DNA from 3 places in the Micromonospora sp. NPDC051006 genome. Region 2 is predicted to be linked to each of the others. Evidence: riboswitches for the same ligand, from Rfam matches in the RefSeq annotation. Region 2 holds a riboswitch; each other region holds the start of a gene.

Region 1 (5,416 bases), on a different contig from region 2:
TCGGCGTCGACCTGCTCGGCCTCCCACTCCAGGTCGCCGAGGGGCGCGTCGGTCGACAGCCGGCCGTCGAGGTAGGCGATGTCGGCGACGTACTCCTCGGGGACGAGGCCGTGCCAGCGGACCGTGCGGTAGCCGGCGGCGTGCGCCCGGGCGTCGGCGAGCAGCGCGTCCAGCGCGCCCTGGTCGACCCGGGTGGGGTCGAGCCGGCGGCGGACCTCGGCGAGCGCCGGCTGTGCTCCCAGCGCGGCGGCGAACGCGGCGCCGGCCGCCGAACGGGCCGGCCCGCCGGGCAGCTCCGTGACGGCCATCCCGATGACCCGCTTGCGGCCCTGCTCGCGCAGCAACCGCAGGCAGTGCTCGTGCAGCGCCCGGCCGACTCCCCGCCGCCGGTGCTCGGGATGGACCACCAGCTCGACGGTGGCGTTCTCGGTGTTGTCCAGCTGGGGCAGGTCCAGCGCCAGGTAGCCGGCGGGCACGCCGTCCAGCCGGGCCAGCGCCCAGAGCGTGACCGTGCCCGGCATCGGGTGGGTCAGCATGGCCTCGAAGCGCTGGCGACAGAACGGCGGGAAGTCGGGCAGGTCGGCGTCGTTCGCCGCCGCCCCGACCCGGTAGGCCTCGTCGATCACGGCCGGGTCGGCGGCGTCGAACGGCGCGATCGTGATGCTCATGCCGGAAGGGTGCGCCCTGGGAACGCGATCGGGCCAGCGAATTTTCGCTGGCCCGATCGGACGTTGGTCGGGAGGGACACTCGCACAACGCCTCCGGCGTTGGGTCGCAAGAACTTCAAAAGTCTTCGGCGAAATGCCCTCCCGCACGGAGCATCTTGCGCCGTCCGGTTCCTGCCGTCAAGTCCTTAGCGGTGGGTTTTCCGCACCCAGAGCGAAAAGCCGGTTACCCGGCGGATCGGCCTGATCCCCCGTCCGGGCGATCCGCGGGTCAGCCGAGCAGGCCGGCGTCGCGGGCGGCGCGCAGGGACGGGCGGATCCGATGGGTGGGGCCGACCTCGCCGGCGACCGCGTCGATGGTCTTCAGTCCCTCACCCGTGTTGAAGACCACGGTCTCCGCGGCCGGGTCGAGCTTGCCCGACTCGACCAGCTTGCGGAGCACCGCCACGGTGACCCCACCGGCGGTCTCCGCGAAGACGCCGGTGGTGCGAGCCAGCAGGCGGATGCCGGCGCGGATCTCGTCGTCGTCGACGTACTCCATCCAGCCCCCGGTACGGCGCACCGCCTCCAGCGCGTAGAGGCCGGCCGCCGGGTCGCCGATGTTCAGCGACTTGGCGATGCCGGTCGGCTTGACCGGAACGATCGTGTCGGTGTCGGCGTGCAGCGCGGTGGCGATCGGGTTGCAGCCGGCCGACTGGGCGCCGAAGACCTTCCAGCCACCGGCCGGCGCCTCGACCAGCCCGACCTCGACCAGCTCCGAGAACGCCTTGTCAATCTTGGTGAGCAGCTCGCCGCTGGCCATCGGGATGACCACCTGGCCGGGGATGCGCCAGCCGAGCTGCTCGGCCACCTCGTAGCCCAGGGTCTTGGAGCCCTCGGCGTAGTAGGGGCGCACGTTGACGTTGACGAACGCGGTGTCCTCGAACTCGTCGGTCTCCACCAGCTCGCCGCAGAGCCGGTTCACGTCGTCGTAGGAGCCGTCGATGGCGACCAGCTCGCCGCCGTAGACGGCGGTCGTGACCACCTTGCCCTGCTCGAGGTCGCTGGGGATGAAGACCACCGAGGGCACCCCGGCGCGGGCCGCGTGCGCGGCCACCGAGTTGGCCAGGTTGCCCGTGGAGGCACAGGCGTAGCGGGTGAAGCCGAGCGCCCGGGCGGCGGTGAGCGCCACCGAGACGACCCGGTCCTTGAACGAGTGGGTGGGGTTGGCGCTGTCGTCCTTCACCCAGAGCGGGGCGGTGATGCCCAGCTCGGCGGCGAGGTGCGAGGCGGCGACCAGCGGGGTGAGGCCGGGGTTCAGGGTGACCCGGGTGGCCGGATCCTGACCGGCGGGCAGCAGCGCCGCGTAGCGCCAGATGTTGTCCGGGCCGGCCTCGATCTGCTCGCGGGTGACGGTGGCCAGCGCGGTGGCGTCGTAGTCGACCTCCAGCGGCCCGAAACACTCGTAACAGGCGTGCTGGGCGGCGAGCGGGTAGCGGGCCTCACAGGCCCGACAGACCAGGGCGCGGGCGGGGCTGGCGGTGGTGTCGATACCGGGGGCGGCGAGCGTCGACGTCATGTCGAAGATTCCTCTCATCTTTCCCCGCATCGCACGGTGCGGCGGGGACGGAATTGGCACCTGCCCCGCGGGTCGCTCAGCGATGAGCGCGCGGGGTGGTTGCCGGGGCGTCTTCGGGCCGTATCCCTCAGCCCCTCTGGATGAGGTATGCAGTTGTGCGATCGAGTCTACGGCCGGGCCGCCGACCGTCCAGCCCGCCGTCCCACGGTGTGAGCCGCCGTCATCTTCACCCGCCCCGAACGACCGCCCCCGGATCCGGGGGGCGGCCGAGCGGGCGGTCTAGCGCGCGACCACCGCCACCGGGTCGACCACCGCGACGGGGTCCGAGACCGCCGCCGGCCGGTCGACGGGCGGGGTGGCCCGCACCCGCGCCCGGGTGACCAGGTTGGCCGCGACCAGGGACGCGATGGTCAGCGCCGCGCCGGCCAGCTCGACCGGGCCGGGTCGGTAGCCGCGGGCGATCTGCACCACGAAGGTGGTCACCGGGACGAGGTTCATGAACAGCGCGGCGTTCGCCGAGCCGAGCCGCTGCACCCCGGTGTTCCAGGCCAGCACCGCGATCACCGCCCCCACGATCACGGCGTACGCCAGCTGCGGCGCGACCGCGACGAGGTCGGCGCCGGCCGGCGCGTGCTGCCATCCGGCGAGGTCGGCGACGGCGCTCGCGGCGAGCATGAAGAGCGTGCCGGCGAGCGCGGTCAGCGTGGTGTAGCGCAGCGGCGACCACTCGCCGAACCGGCCGGCCCCGTGCGTGTAGATCCCCCAACCGACGACCGCGCCGATCATCATGAGGCCGCCGAGACCGAACTGACCGAGCCCGGCGAGGCTGCCGCGGGTGATCACCAGGCCGACACCGAGGAGCGCGACCAGGGAGAGGGCGAGCAGAGCGGGCCGCGGGCGTACGCCGTCCCGGGCCCACCGGACCAGCTGGGTGACCAGCGGCGTGGTGGCCACGAAGAGGGAGATCTGCTGCGGCGCGGCGTGCTCCAGCGCCAGGTTGGTGAGCAGGTTGAAGCCCGCGAAGCCGACCACGCCGAGCACCGCCACCTCGACACCCCGGCCGCCGGAGCGCAGCGCGGCCACGCCCTCGCGGAGCAACAGCAGGGCGAGCAGGATCACGGTGGCGAAGAGGTAGCGGGCGGTGGTCAGGTTGAGCGGGTCGACCCAGGTCAGCGCGCTGGCCAGGACGGGGAACATCACGCCCCAGCTCAGCGCGGCGAGCAGCGGGAAGGCGGCGGCGCGAGAGCGCATGCTCAGCTCCTATGTTCGAGTATCTTCGAACCAACGATCCCGACCCTAGGAGCTTGTTCGAATATTGTCGAACAAGGGTTACACTGCTCACATGGAGCTGCACGAACCCGAGTTGCGCGAGGTGCCGGTCACCGCGGTGCTGGGGGCGCTCGCCGACGACGTCCGCCTACAGATCGTGCGGGCGCTCGCCGAGGGCGGCGAGTACGCCTGCGGCAGCTTCGAGTTCGGCGTCTCCAAGGCCACCCGCAGCCACCACCTGAAAGTGCTGCGCGAGGCCGGCCTGACCCGCACCAGGGCCGCCGGCACCAGCCGCTACGTCCGCCTGCGCCGCGACGAACTGGACCGCCTCTACCCCGGCCTGCTCGACGCCGTCCTCACCCGCGGCGCCGCACCCGGCGAGCGGGTCTGAACCGGTCCCGCCGCGGACCGCGACCCGGCTGGCGGTTGGCCCGCGAGTCCTGTCGACCTGCTCCATATCTGGGCCGGTCCAGATCTGGGGCAGTTCGACAGTGGGCGACCGGACCACCGGCCGCACCCGGACGGATACCGGCCGGCTGATCTTGGGAGGATGCAGCGGTGAGACCCCGACCGGCACACCTCCGTCTCCTGCTCGCTGGCCTGCCGCTCGTCGGGGCCGCGCTGCTCGGCGCCTGCACGTCGGGGAGCGGGCCGGCCAGCCGGGCCGCGGAGACCTCGCCCGCGCCGACGCCCGATGCGGCCGGCCGGTGCCCCGACTCGGGCGTCCTGATCACCTTTACCGGGTCGGACGCCGCGATGGGCCTGCGGGCGCTCGGCCTCGATCTGACGAACTGCGGCAGCACGCCCTACCTGCTCAAGGGCTATCCGGTGCTGCGCGTGCTGGACGAGCAGCGAGCCGCGATCCCGCTCCGGACGGTCGCCGGCGCCCGGGAGATCACCACCGGCTTCGACGCGCCACCCGGGCAGCTGATCCTCAACCCGGGTGAGCGGGCCCACGCCACCGTGCTCTGGCGCAACACCGTCACCGACTCGACCGTCGAGGCCAGCGACGGCGAGTACCTGGAGGTCGCCCCCGCCGCCGGCCAGCCCGCCCAGTCCGTCGACCCGGACGGCCCGATCGACCTCGGCAACACCGGCCGGATCGGGGTCAGCGCCTGGAAGACCGCCGAGCCGACCACACCGGCGCAGCCACCGGCCCCGACCGCGCCGAGCGGAGCGCCCTCGACCGCCGCGACGCCGGACAGCCGGCTATGAGGTCACGTCCTTGCGGGTGAAGCGCCAGTAGGCCAACGCCCAGAACAGGGTCGCGTAACTCACCGCCGAGATGGTGCCGCGCACCACGTCGTCGGTCTGCACCGGCGTGGAGAGCAGGCCCAGCCAGGCGGTGCTGAAGTGGGTGGGCAGGAAGGCGCGCACCGCGCCGAGCGCGGTGATCTGGTCCAGGATGCTGGAGAGGATCCAGAGCAGCACCGCGCCGCCGACCGCGCCGAGCGCGGCGTCCGTGGTGACCGAGAGCAGGAACGCCAGGCCGGCCACGACCAGCAGGACGATCGCCAGATAGCCGAGCACCGCCAGCAGCCGCAGCAGACCCTCCCCCGCCGGAAGCTCGGCGGCGACCGTGCTGCGCAGCGGCGACCAGCCGTAGCGCAACGTCCCGGCGAGCAGCGCGGTGCCGGCGAGCAGCAGCAACGCCAGCCCCGAGTACGCGAGCGCGACCAGCAGCTTCACCGTGAGCAGCCGGGCCCGGGGCACTGGCACAGCGAGCAGATAGCGCAGGCTGCCCCAGCTCGCCTCGCTGGCCACCGTGTCGCCGAAGAAGAGCGCCACCACCACGACCAGCAGGAACGACGCCGAGACGAAGATGGTGAAGAGGGTGAAGTTCAGTCCGCCCGAGGTGGCGAGCTCGATCAGGCTGCCGAACTCGCCGCCGCCGTTGTCGTCGTCGTTCGAGTTGAACTGGAAC
Region 2 (5,416 bases):
TCGGCGTACCCGCCGCGGCCCGGCTGGTCGCCGACGCCGGCCTGCGGGTCTCCTCGCTGTGCCGGGGCGGGTTCCTCACCGCCGCTGATCCGGCGGCCCGACGCCGCGCGCTCGACGACAACCGGCGCGCCATCGACGAGGCCGCCGGGCTGGGCGCGGAGTGCCTGGTCATGGTGGTCGGTGGCCTGCCCGACTCGTCCCGCGACCTGGCCGGCGCCCGGGAGCGGGCCGCCGACGGGATCGCCGAGCTGGCCCCGTACGCGGCGCGGCACGGGGTGCGGCTCGGGCTGGAGCCCATGCATCCGATCTTCTGCGCCGACCGCGGGGTGCTCTCCACCCTCGGCCAGGCGCTCGACCTCGCCGAGCGGTTCCCCGCCGATCAGGTCGGCGTCGTGGTCGACACCTTCCACGTCTGGTGGGACCCGGACGTGCTGGGCCAGATCCGGCGGGCCCGGGCCCGGATCGTCAGCTTCCAGGTCTGCGACTGGATCACCCCGCTGCCGCCGGACGCCCTGCTCTCCCGGGGCATGATGGGCGACGGGCACATCGACTTCCCGCTGCTGCGCCGGGCCGTCGAGCAGGCCGGCTACCAGGGGGACGTCGAGGTGGAGATCTTCAACGCCGAGGTGTGGGCGGCCGACCCCGAGGCCGTCGTCGCCACCATGGCCCGCCGCTACGTCGGGCACGTGTTGGCGGACTGACCGGCCCGGGGTTCAGAGCACCTGGTCGAGGAAGCGGCGCAGCCGCGGGTGCTCGGCCGCCTCGAAGATCGCGGCCGGCGGCCCGGCCTCCAGCACCACCCCACGGTCCATGAAGGCCACCGTGTCGGCGACCTCGCGGGCGAAGCCCATCTCGTGGGTGACCACCACCATGGTCATGCCGCCGGTGGCGAGGTCCGCCATCACCCCGAGCACCCCCTTCACCAGCTCCGGGTCGAGCGCGCTGGTCGCCTCGTCGAAGAGCATCACCTGCGGCTGCAACGCCAGCGCTCGGGCGATCGCCACCCGCTGCTGCTGGCCGCCGGAGAGGTGCGCCGGTCGGGCGTCGGCCTTGCCGGCCAGCCCGACGAGGTCCAGCTGGGCCCGGGCCACCGCCACCGCCTCCTCCTCGCTCAGCCGCTTGATCCGCCGCAGCGCCAGGGTGACGTTGCGCAGCACGCTCATGTGCGGGAAGAGGTTGAACTGCTGGAAGACCATGCCGATCCGCTGCCGCAGCGCGTCCGGGTCGTCGGCCAGAACACTGCGTCCGTCCAGCAGCACGTCGCCGCGGTCCGGCTCGATCAGCCGGTTGATGGTCCGCAGCAGGGTGGACTTGCCCGACCCGGACGGGCCGATCACGCAGGCGGTCGTGCCGCGCGGCACGTCCAGGTCGACGCCGCGGAGCACCTGGTTCGCCCCGAAGGCGAGGTGCCCGTCGCGGACACCCAGGCTGACCGAGGTGCTGGTGCTCGTGGTGTCGGTGCTCATCGCTGACTCCCTCCCGCCGCGCCGGGCAGCGTCAGGTCCATGTCGGAGGCGTCGTCGGTCGGCGGGGCGCCCGGGCGGCCGTGTCGCAGCCGCCGGTCGATCGCGTTGACCACGTGCGTCAGCGGCACGGTCAACGCCAGGTAGAAGAGCCCCGCCAGCAGCAGCGCGGACTCGTTGCCGGTGGTGGCGGCGTAGTCCTGGCCGATCCGGAACAGCTCCCGCTCGCTGGCCACCAGGCCGAGGAAGTACACCAGGCTGGAGTCCTTGATCAACGCGATGAGCTGGTTGACCCAGGCCGGCAGGACCCGTCGTACGCCCTGGGGGATGATCACCATCCGCATCGACTCGCCCCAGGAGAAGCCGAGCGCCCGCGCGCCCTCCAACTGGGCCGCCTCCACCGACTGGATGCCCGATCGGAAGATCTCACCGATGTAGGCGGCCGCGATCAGGGAGAGCGCCAGGATGCCCAGCGGGTAGGGGTTCGGGCCCCAGACCTGCATGCCGAGCGGCGCCAGCCCGACGCCGATCAGCAGGATCGTCGCGGCGGCCGGCAGGCCCCGGAACACGTCGGTGTAGACCCGCGCCGGCCAGCGCAGCCAGCGGGTGCGGGAGATGCCGGCGATGGCCAGCAGCATGCCCAGCACCGAGCCGAGCAGGGCGGCGGAGACCGCCAGGATCAGCGTGTTGGGCAACCCGACGGTCAGCATCTCGGGCAGCGCCTCGCGCATCGATTCCCAGTCGAAGAAGGTCTCCCACAGGGTGCGCAACGGATCCATAGTCGCCTCTCCTACCGCCCCGCTCGTCGTCTCGTACCGTCAGGACGCGGCCGACGCCGACGGCGCCGCCGGAACCGCCACCGTGCCGCTGCCCGGCTTGAAGTCCGCCGGCACCGGGCGGCCCGGGTAGTACTGGGCCTGCAGCCGGCTCCAGGTGCCGTCGGCGATCACCTCGTCGAGGGCCTTGTTCAGCGCCTCGCGCAGCTTGTCGTTCCCCTTCGCCACGGCGTACGCGGTCGGCGCCGGGCTGAGCTGCTTCGCGGCCACGGAGATCTTGCCCCCGCTGTCCGCGGCGGACTTCTCACCGATCTCGGCCGGGGCGATCCAGGCGTCGGCGGTGCCGGCCTTGAGCTGGTTGATCGCGCCGTTGTAGTCCGGCACCCGCACCGGGTTGAGCTGCTTGCCGGTGGCGTAGTCGTCCTGCACGGTGCCCTGTACCACCACGACCCGCTTGCCGCTGAGCTGGTCGAAGCTGGTGATCGGGGAACCGGCCGGAACGTCGAGTCCGAAGTAGCCGAAGTCGTAGCCGTTACCGAAGTCGACGGTCTTCTTGCGCGCCTCGGTGATCGTGATCGAGGAGCTGCCGACGTCGAACTTGTGGTTGTTGACCTGGGCGAGCAGCGCGGAGAAGTCGGTACCGACGAACTCCACCTTCAGGTTGATCTTCGCGGCGACCGCGCTGAGCAGGTCGTTGTCGAAACCGGTGAACTTGCCGTCCTTCAGGTACACGTTCGGCGGCGCGTCGGTGAGCGTGCCGGCCCGCAACACGCCGGGCTGGAGCAGCTCGTACGGGTTGTCCGCCGCGCTGGACGAGGCGTCGTCGCCGCAGGCGGTGAGGGCGGCGGCGCCGAGGAGTGCGGCCACGCCGAGGGCGGCCACCCGGGTCAGGGCAGGAAGAGATCGCACAGGTGTCTCCGAATGGTGTCAGCGGCGGGGCACGGGCGTGCGCCGCCGACGGTGCGCCCGATGGGCGTACCGCGGGATCGATCAGGGGAGCGGGGGCGGGCGCCTCAGCGCGAGGGGCGACACGCGGCGCTGCAGACCCACATCATGTCGACGTGGCGGCGCCGGGTCAGGGCCACCGGCGCGGGCGACGGGACCGACGCGGCGACCGGAGGAGTGCTGGTGCGGATCATCATGGTTCTCCTGGGTCGGGTTGACCTGGGAACCAGGCCACGCTTGCACCGGAGGTTGCTCCGATGCCTGGTCTTCACCCGGGGCACCCCACCGCGGAGGAGGGTTGCCGGCCAGCGAGCCGGGGCTTGACGCTGGCGCTCATGACCTGCGCCGAGGCTAGCAGGGCGGTACGGGGCATCGTCCACCCGTTATGACCACGCTCACCCGGGCCGGCCGCGCCGGAGCGGGTCACGCGCCCGAAGCCGGGCGAATCGCCCACCGGGCGTGGGCGGCGGTGACACCATCACCGGATGGTGGACGCACCGCCGAGCCTGCGGCGGCGCGGAGGCAGAGGTCGGGTGCTGAGCGGGACCGCCGAGCGGTGAGCCGAAGTCGGCCGCCGTACCTGGTGCGCAGGCCCGCTGACCGTCAGCGCGAGGGGCACGCGGAAGCGCCGGCGCCGGTCGGCGCCGGCGCATCGGCCGCCGGGGGTCCGTCCCGGCCCCCCGGGTGCGGGAGCCGGGACGGGTCATCGGTCAGAACGTGGAGACGTTGAGCAGCTTCTCCTGGACGCCGTCCGGGTCGCCGGCCGGCCAGTTGTACGCGGTGGTGCCGGCCCCCTGCAACGCCGACTTCACCGCGCCCGGCGAGGCGCTGGGGTGGGTGGCCTTGTAGAGGGCCGCGCCACCGGCGACGTGCGGGCTGGCCATCGAGGTACCGGAGATGGTGTTGTAGCCGGCGCCCTTCCAGGTGGAGTAGATGCAGACACCGGGCGCCATCAGGTCGACGTCCGCGCCGAAGTTGGAGAAGTCGGCGATGGTGTCGTCCATGTCGCTGCGGCAAGTGGCCGCCGCGCCGCCGCCGGGCACGCCGTTGAAGTCGGCCAGGGCGCTGACCGTGATCACCTCGTCGTACGCCGCGGGCACGTGGTTGGCCGCGTTGTCGGTCTCGTTGCCGGCCGCCACCACGTAGGTCACACCGGCCGCAACGGAGCGGCAGATCGCCTCGTGCATCGCGTCCCGGTTGGTGCCGCAGGCGCTGTCCGTGCCCGAGCCGCCGAGGCTCATGTTGGCGACCTCGATCTCGCTGGCATGCGCGGTCACGTAGTCGATGCCGCAGATGATCGCGGAGAACGACCCGCTACCCGCGTTGTTCAGTACCCGGACCGGCCAGATCCTCGCGCCCGGGGCCACGCCGACCACACCGGCGCTGTTGTCGAGCGCGCCGATCGTGCCGGCGACGTGCGTGCCGTGGCCGTTGCCGTCGTCGGCGCTGTTGCCGGTGGAGCAGTTCTTGGCGCCGGTCGTGTAGACGTTCAGGTCCGGGTGGTCCAGGTCCACGCCACTGTCGATGACGGCGACGTCCACGTTGACCCGCTCGTCCACGCCATTGATCTTCGCGGTGGGGCTGAGCTCGGCGTCGGCCCGGTTGATGCCGGTGGGCGTGGTCTGGGCGTCAGTGCTGACCACCCCGTCGGGCTGGACGAAGAGCACCCGGGAGTCGCGGGCGATCCGGGCCGCGGCGGTGGGGCTCATCCGGGCCGAGTAGCCACGCAGGGCGTGCTCGTAGACGTACCCGACGCTCGCGCCGCGGGCCCGCGCGTGCTCGGCGGCGACCGACGGCGAGTCGGCGCCGGCGCGGAGGACGACGATGTAGTCGCTGGCCGCCTCGGCGGGGGCGGCGGTGGCGCCGCTCGCCGCAGCGGCGGCGACGACGATGCCGGTGAGCATCGCGACGCCCAGGGATCTGCGCATGGGGTTCCTCTCCACAGCGGTAGGTGGGCGGTTGGCCCAGGGCGAGGTTGGCCGATGGGAGCGGGCTCGGACCAGATGCAACAGCCATCCGTTATGATAAATACATCAATAGGATGGAAAAGCCGCACAACGGCGGACCCGACGTCGCGGACGGCGGGCGTGGAACTCCTGCCCGGTTATCGGCGATCGGGGCGATGGCGTTTCATCGCCGGCCGCTTGGTGGCGCACCCGGGGTTGGTTACCGTCGAGCCAGCCACAGCGAGAGAGGTCCGCGAGCGTATGGAGACACCGGATCGCGACGTCG
Region 3 (5,416 bases), on a different contig from region 2:
CCCGGTGCAGGTTCGCCCGAGCCGGCCGCTCCCACCGCGCGGCCAGCGGTGGCAGGCGGAACAGCGCCGGCAGGGCGAGCAGCCCGCTGAGCACCCGGGCGCGGCCGACCCGGAAGTCCGGATCGGGCACGTGGGCGTACTCCCGACGGATCGCGGCGGCATAGCGGTCGTACGCCGGCGGGGAGGTGGCCAGCACGGCCAGGTCGGCGTCGCAGAGCAGCGCGCCGTCGGCGTCGTCGGTGGCCACCTCGTGCCCGGCGGTGAGCAGCACCAGCCGGCGGACCTCGGTCACCGCGGCGGCCGGCAGCCCGAGCCCGGCCAGCAACCGGTCGGCCAACTCGGCGCTGTCCCGCTCGTTGGCGTCGCCGGAAGCGCGCGGGTCGTAGATGGCGTCGTGGCACCAGGCCGCCAGCCGGACCAGGTCCGGACGCCCGGCCAGCCCGGCGTACGCGTCGACGACGTCGAGCACGGCGCTCAGGTGGTCGACGGTGTGGTAATGCCGGTGCGGCTCCCGCCACCGGCGCAGCAGCTGCTGCCCGGTGTCGGTCAGCCCGGCGGGATCGGTTGCTCCGGCGTCCCGCGCCGCCGCCCGCCACCGGTCGAGAAGGTCAGCCACCCGTCGAGTGTGCCGCACCGCGCTCCCGCCGTAACGCCGAGGATTCACCCGGCCCGGCGCGGGTAGTACCCGCCATGGCCGTGGCCCGGGGGAGCAGACGTCCGTCTTTTCTACGCCGTGCCGGCCTGCGGAACGGCCGGCTGGCCGACATCGACAGCGCCCGCATCGCCGAGGCGATGGACCAGGTGCGGGACCGGAGCAAGGCGACGCTGCACGATCGGCTGCACCGGGTCCGGATGGCCGCGGGGCTCGCGGTGCAGGCCGGGCTGGCGGCCGCGCTGGCCTACCTTGTCTCGCACCGGCTGCTGGGCAACCCGCAGCCGGTCTTCGCGCCGATCTCCGCCGTCGGCACCCTGGCCGCCTCGGTCGGCCAGCGCTTCCGACGGACCGTGGAACTGATCGTCGGCGTGGCGATCGGGGTGGGCATCGGCGATCTCCTCATCCACCTGCTCGGCACCGGCGCGTGGCAGCTCGGGGCGGTGGTCACGGCGGCCATCCTGCTGACCATCTTCGCCGGGGCGAGCGTCGCGATCGTGATCCAGGCCGCCGCCACCGCCGTGCTGATCGTGACGTTGAGCCCCTCCACCCAGGATCTCGAGATCCCCCGGTTCATCGACGCCTTCGTCGGCGGCGGGATCGCGCTGCTGGTGACGGCGATCCTGCTGCCGCTCAACCCGCTCCGGGTGATCAATCGCGCCGCCCGGCCGGCGCTGGACCTGCTCTCCGCCCAGCTCGACGCGACCGCCGAGGGACTGCGCACCCTGGACCGGGGCAGCGTGCAGCGGGCCCTGGACCGGCTGCGCAACAACAAGGAGGAGCTGGCCAACCTCGCCGAGGCGATCGAGGGGGCGAAGGAGACGGCCACCCTCTCCCCGGCCCGCTGGCACCGACGCGACGAGCTGACCCACTACGCCGAGGCGGCCGACCCGATCGACCGGGCGATGCGCAACAGCGGCACGCTCATCCGCCGCTCGGTCACCCTGATCGAGGACGAGGAACCGGTCCCCGGACCCATGCCGGACGCCATCTCGCACCTGGCCGAGTCGGTCCGCCTGCTCAAGCACGAGTTCGCCGTGGGTGACGAGCCGGAGCAGTCCCGGGAACGGTCGCTGCGCGCGGTCAGCGAGGCCGGCCGGGCGTACGCCGAGGGGGTCGGCTTCTCCGGCAGCGTGGTGATCGCCCAGGTGCGTACCACGGCGAGTGATCTCCTGGTCGCCTCCGGCATCGAACAGGACGAGGCGAACCGCTTGATCCGGAAGTCCTTCGGCGAACAGGAGGCACCCCGGGGCGGTGGGCCCGAGCCGGACGAGAGCGGACCGAAGCAGCCCACCGCACCCCCGGTCGGCTGACCGGCCCGGGGCGCGTCCGCCGGGGTCAACCGAGAGTTGCCAGCGCCGCCAGGAGCCGGTCGACGTCCGCCGTCGTGCTGCCCAGGCCGATGCTGGCCCGCAGCGCGGTCGGCGGCAGATCCCGGCGGCCGGTACGGGCCGCCGCCTCGGTCAGCAGCCGCCGGGCAAGCGGGTGGGCGCAGAAGAGCCCGTCGCGCACCCCGATCGCGTGCCCCCGGGCCAGCTCGGCGGCGACCTCGGCGGAATCCCGGCCGGCGACCACGAACGAGACGATGCCGACCCGTGGCGCGTCCGGGCCGAAGGTGCGCAGCTCCACCACGTGCGGCAGCGCGGCGAGCCCGTCCCGCAGCCGGGTCAGCAGCCGCTGCTCCCGGCGGTGCAGCGCGGCCCGATCGGCGTCGGCGAGGGCGGCGCAGACTGCGGCCAGGGCGACCGCGCCGAGCAGGTTGGGCGTACCCGCCTCGTGCCGCGCCGGCCCGAGCGCCCAGCTCACGTCGTGGGTGGCCGCCCCGACCCGGCTGGTGGCGCCGCCACCGGAGAGGTACGGCGGCGCCGCGTCCAACCAGTCGGCCCGCCCGATCAGCACACCGGCGCCGAACGGGGCGTAGAGCTTGTGGCCGGAGACGGCCAGGTAGTCGACGTCCAACTCGAGCAGGTCGACCGGGGCGTGCGGGGCGAGCTGCGCGGCGTCCAGCGCGATCCGGGCCCGGTGCCGCCGCGCCACCCGGGCCAGCTCGGCGACCGGCCAGCGCTCTCCGGTCACGTTGCTGGCCCCGGTCACCGCGACCAGCACCGGAAGCCCCGGGTTGGCGTCCCGCCGCAGCTCGGCGAGGGCCGCGTCCAGGGCCCGGACCGCCTCGCCACTGTCGGCCGGCACGGGCAGCCGGACCGAGCCGCGCGGCCAGGGCAGCAGGTTCGCGTGGTGCTCGCCAGCGAAGGTGACCACGGTGGTGCCGGGCGGCAACGCGCGACCGAGCAGGTTGAGCGCGTCGGTGGTGTTCCGAGTGAAGATCACGTGGTCGTCGCTGCGGGCGCCGAAGAAGTCGCCCACCGTCTGCCGGGACCGCTCGTAGGCGAGCGTGCAGCGACGGGAGAGCGCGCCGGCGCCGCGGTGCACGCTGGCGTACCAGGGAAGCAGCTCGGCCACCGCGTCGGCCGCGACACGCGCGCACGGCGCGGTGGCCGCGTAGTCGAGGTTGATCTCGCCGGGCACGCCGAGCACGTCGAGCGGCCCGACTGCGGCGGGAACGGTCGCCGGAGCGGGCAGTGCGGGCACGAGGGTGACGGACATGGCAGAACCTCCCGGGGCCGGGACCCCGGGTGCACGTCGGGACGGGGTCCGCGCTTGCCCGGCTCACGAATCGGGGCCGGGCCCGGTCATCACCCGGGGCACCCCACCGCGAACTCGACGAGGGTTGCCGGCCAGCAAGCCGGGGCTTGACGCTGGCGCTCGTGACCTGTCCGCAGCATAGCGGCCGCCGATGCGACCGAACCAGCCGGCCGGGGATGGCTACGCTGACCGCATGGCCGACACCCCGCCCGGCGGAGCCCTGCCGTCGCCGACCGCGCCTTCCGCCCCGCCCGCGCCCGGTGCCGCGCCCCGGATGCCGCTGCGCCGGCTCGGCTGGCGACGGTTCCTGGTGCTCGCCGCGGTGGTGCTCTTCATCGCCGCCTGCGCGACCTTCATGGCCTTCACCCTGGGCGAGAGCCTCGGCGCCCAGGCGCTGCTGATCGGCCTGGTGGCCGCCATCCTGCCGGTGCCGGTGCTGGTCGGGTGCTTCCTCTGGCTCGACCGGTACGAACCGGAACCGCTGAAGTACCTGGTCTTCTGCTTCACCTGGGGCGCGTTCGTCTCCACCGCCGCCGCGCTCACCGTGAACGAGTTCGCCGCCCGCCGGTTCGACGACTGGGGGCTGCCGTCCGCCCTCACCAGCGTGCTCGTCGCGCCGTTCGTCGAGGAGTTGACCAAGGCGCTCGGGCCGATCCTGCTGCTGATCTTCCGGCGCCGGGAGTGGTCGGGGATCACCGACGGCCTGGTCTACTGCGGGCTCTCCGCGGTCGGTTTCGCCATGGTGGAGAACATCCTCTACCTCGGCGGCTACGGGTTCCGGACCGGCGTGGAGCAGTTCGGGCCGGCGACCGGCGCCCAGCAGGTCATCGCCATCTTCATCGTCCGGATCCTGCTCTTCGGCTTCGCCCATCCGCTCTTCACCTCGATGACCGGGGTGGGGCTGGGCATCGCCGCGCGTACCGCCGACCGCCGGGTCCGGGTGCTGGCCCCGATCGCCGGCCTGCTGCTGGCCATGATGCTGCACGGCACCTGGAACCTGCTGCCGACGCTGACCCAGGCCACCGGCCAGGCGTTCATCATGCTGTACGGCTTCATCGGGGTGATGGTGCCGATCTTCTTCGGCACGGTCGGGCTGGCGGTCTGGCTGCGCGCCTGGGAGGGGCGGCTCACCGAGCGGACCCTGCCGGACTACGTCCGTGCCGGCTGGCTGAGCCCGCCCGAGGTGGCGGCGCTGAGCAGCCTGGGCCGCCGGCACGCGGCGCGGGCCTGGGCGCGCCGGGTGGCCGGCGACGGCGGAGTCAAGGCGATGCGTGGTTACCAGTTCGCCGCCACCCGGCTGGCGCTGCTGCGCGACGGCTCGCTGCGGGGCCTGGACCGCCGGCCGGTGGACCGGGAGCGGACCGCGCGGGAGGAACGGGAGTTGCTGGACGCGATCACCGCGTACCGGTCGTTCTTCGCCGGTCGCGATCCGCAGGCCCCCGCCGGGGTGTGGGACGGGAACCGCTACCACCTGCGGTTCCCGGACGGTTCGCAGCGGCCGGTGGACCCGCCGGAGGAGCCGGTGGTGCCGATCCCGGTGGTGCTCGCCGCGCCGCCGCCGGCGCACCCGGTCGGTTATCCGCCGCCGGGCTGGTACGGCCCGCACCCGGGCTGGCCGGGGCGTTTCTGAAGGAAGGGCGCTGGTTTCCGGGCGGCGCCGCCGTGCGGAGCCGGCGCGCCGACCGGGCGGCGCGCCGGTGTTCCGCGTGCGCGGCCGGTTCGGCGCGGCGGCCGGGCGCGGCCGCTCGGCGTCGCGGGATCGGTGCGGGCCGGCCGGTCAGGCCATCAGGCCGGTGAGGAAGTCACCGAGCCCCTGGAACATCGCCATGAGGCCCGCGCCGATCGCCTTGAACGTCGCCGCCGCGCCGTCCGGCCGGAACGCCATGAAGTAGATCAGGAATCCGATGAAGCCCCAGAAAAGCAGCTTCCTAATCCACTCGGGCATCGTCCCTCCCCAGGGCGGTGGTGCGGCTGGCTTCCCGGCCGGGGGCGGTGCAAACGACGCCCGCGACGGCAACGGCGGAATCTTCGCCGTAGGCGAGGCGGGTACGCCTGGGGTGCGGACCTAGAGGTACAGGCCGGTGGAGTCGTTCTCGACCCGTTCGGCGGCGACGGCGTGCA

Evidence for each region. Region 2 has a riboswitch for S-adenosylmethionine ahead of ACIBBA_RS15670 (ABC transporter substrate-binding protein). Riboswitches for the same ligand answer to the same signal wherever they lie in the genome.
Region 1: it holds a riboswitch for S-adenosylmethionine, as region 2 does, so the genes downstream of both, thrC (threonine synthase) here and ACIBBA_RS15670 (ABC transporter substrate-binding protein) in region 2, are expected to answer to the same signal.
Region 3: it holds a riboswitch for S-adenosylmethionine, as region 2 does, so the genes downstream of both, ACIBBA_RS02150 (aminotransferase class V-fold PLP-dependent enzyme) here and ACIBBA_RS15670 (ABC transporter substrate-binding protein) in region 2, are expected to answer to the same signal.

Annotation. Positions count from the first base shown of each region.
Region 1 covers NZ_JBITFP010000001.1:470,706-476,121, forward strand. Annotated here, with positions in the region: gene ACIBBA_RS02230 (GNAT family N-acetyltransferase) at 1-668, opposite strand, end outside; gene thrC (threonine synthase) at 937-2,223, opposite strand; SAM riboswitch class I at 2,235-2,370, opposite strand; gene ACIBBA_RS02240 (DMT family transporter) at 2,503-3,474, opposite strand; gene ACIBBA_RS02245 (ArsR/SmtB family transcription factor) at 3,566-3,883, shown strand; gene ACIBBA_RS02250 (DUF4232 domain-containing protein) at 4,051-4,707, shown strand; gene ACIBBA_RS02255 (ABC transporter permease subunit) at 4,702-5,416, opposite strand, start outside.
Region 2 covers NZ_JBITFP010000008.1:113,808-119,223, reverse strand. Annotated here, with positions in the region: gene ACIBBA_RS15685 (sugar phosphate isomerase/epimerase family protein) at 1-701, shown strand, start outside; gene ACIBBA_RS15680 (amino acid ABC transporter ATP-binding protein) at 714-1,466, opposite strand; gene ACIBBA_RS15675 (amino acid ABC transporter permease) at 1,463-2,242, opposite strand; gene ACIBBA_RS15670 (ABC transporter substrate-binding protein) at 2,282-3,148, opposite strand; SAM riboswitch class IV at 3,413-3,525, opposite strand; gene ACIBBA_RS15665 (S8 family peptidase) at 3,895-5,112, opposite strand; gene shbA (RNA polymerase sigma factor ShbA) at 5,392-5,416, shown strand, end outside.
Region 3 covers NZ_JBITFP010000001.1:448,047-453,462, reverse strand. Annotated here, with positions in the region: gene ACIBBA_RS02160 (metal-dependent phosphohydrolase) at 1-616, opposite strand, end outside; gene ACIBBA_RS02155 (aromatic acid exporter family protein) at 697-1,965, shown strand; gene ACIBBA_RS02150 (aminotransferase class V-fold PLP-dependent enzyme) at 1,991-3,256, opposite strand; SAM riboswitch class IV at 3,302-3,423, opposite strand; gene ACIBBA_RS02145 (PrsW family intramembrane metalloprotease) at 3,447-4,925, shown strand; gene ACIBBA_RS02140 (hypothetical protein) at 5,073-5,240, opposite strand; gene ACIBBA_RS02135 (GroES family chaperonin) at 5,361-5,416, opposite strand, start outside.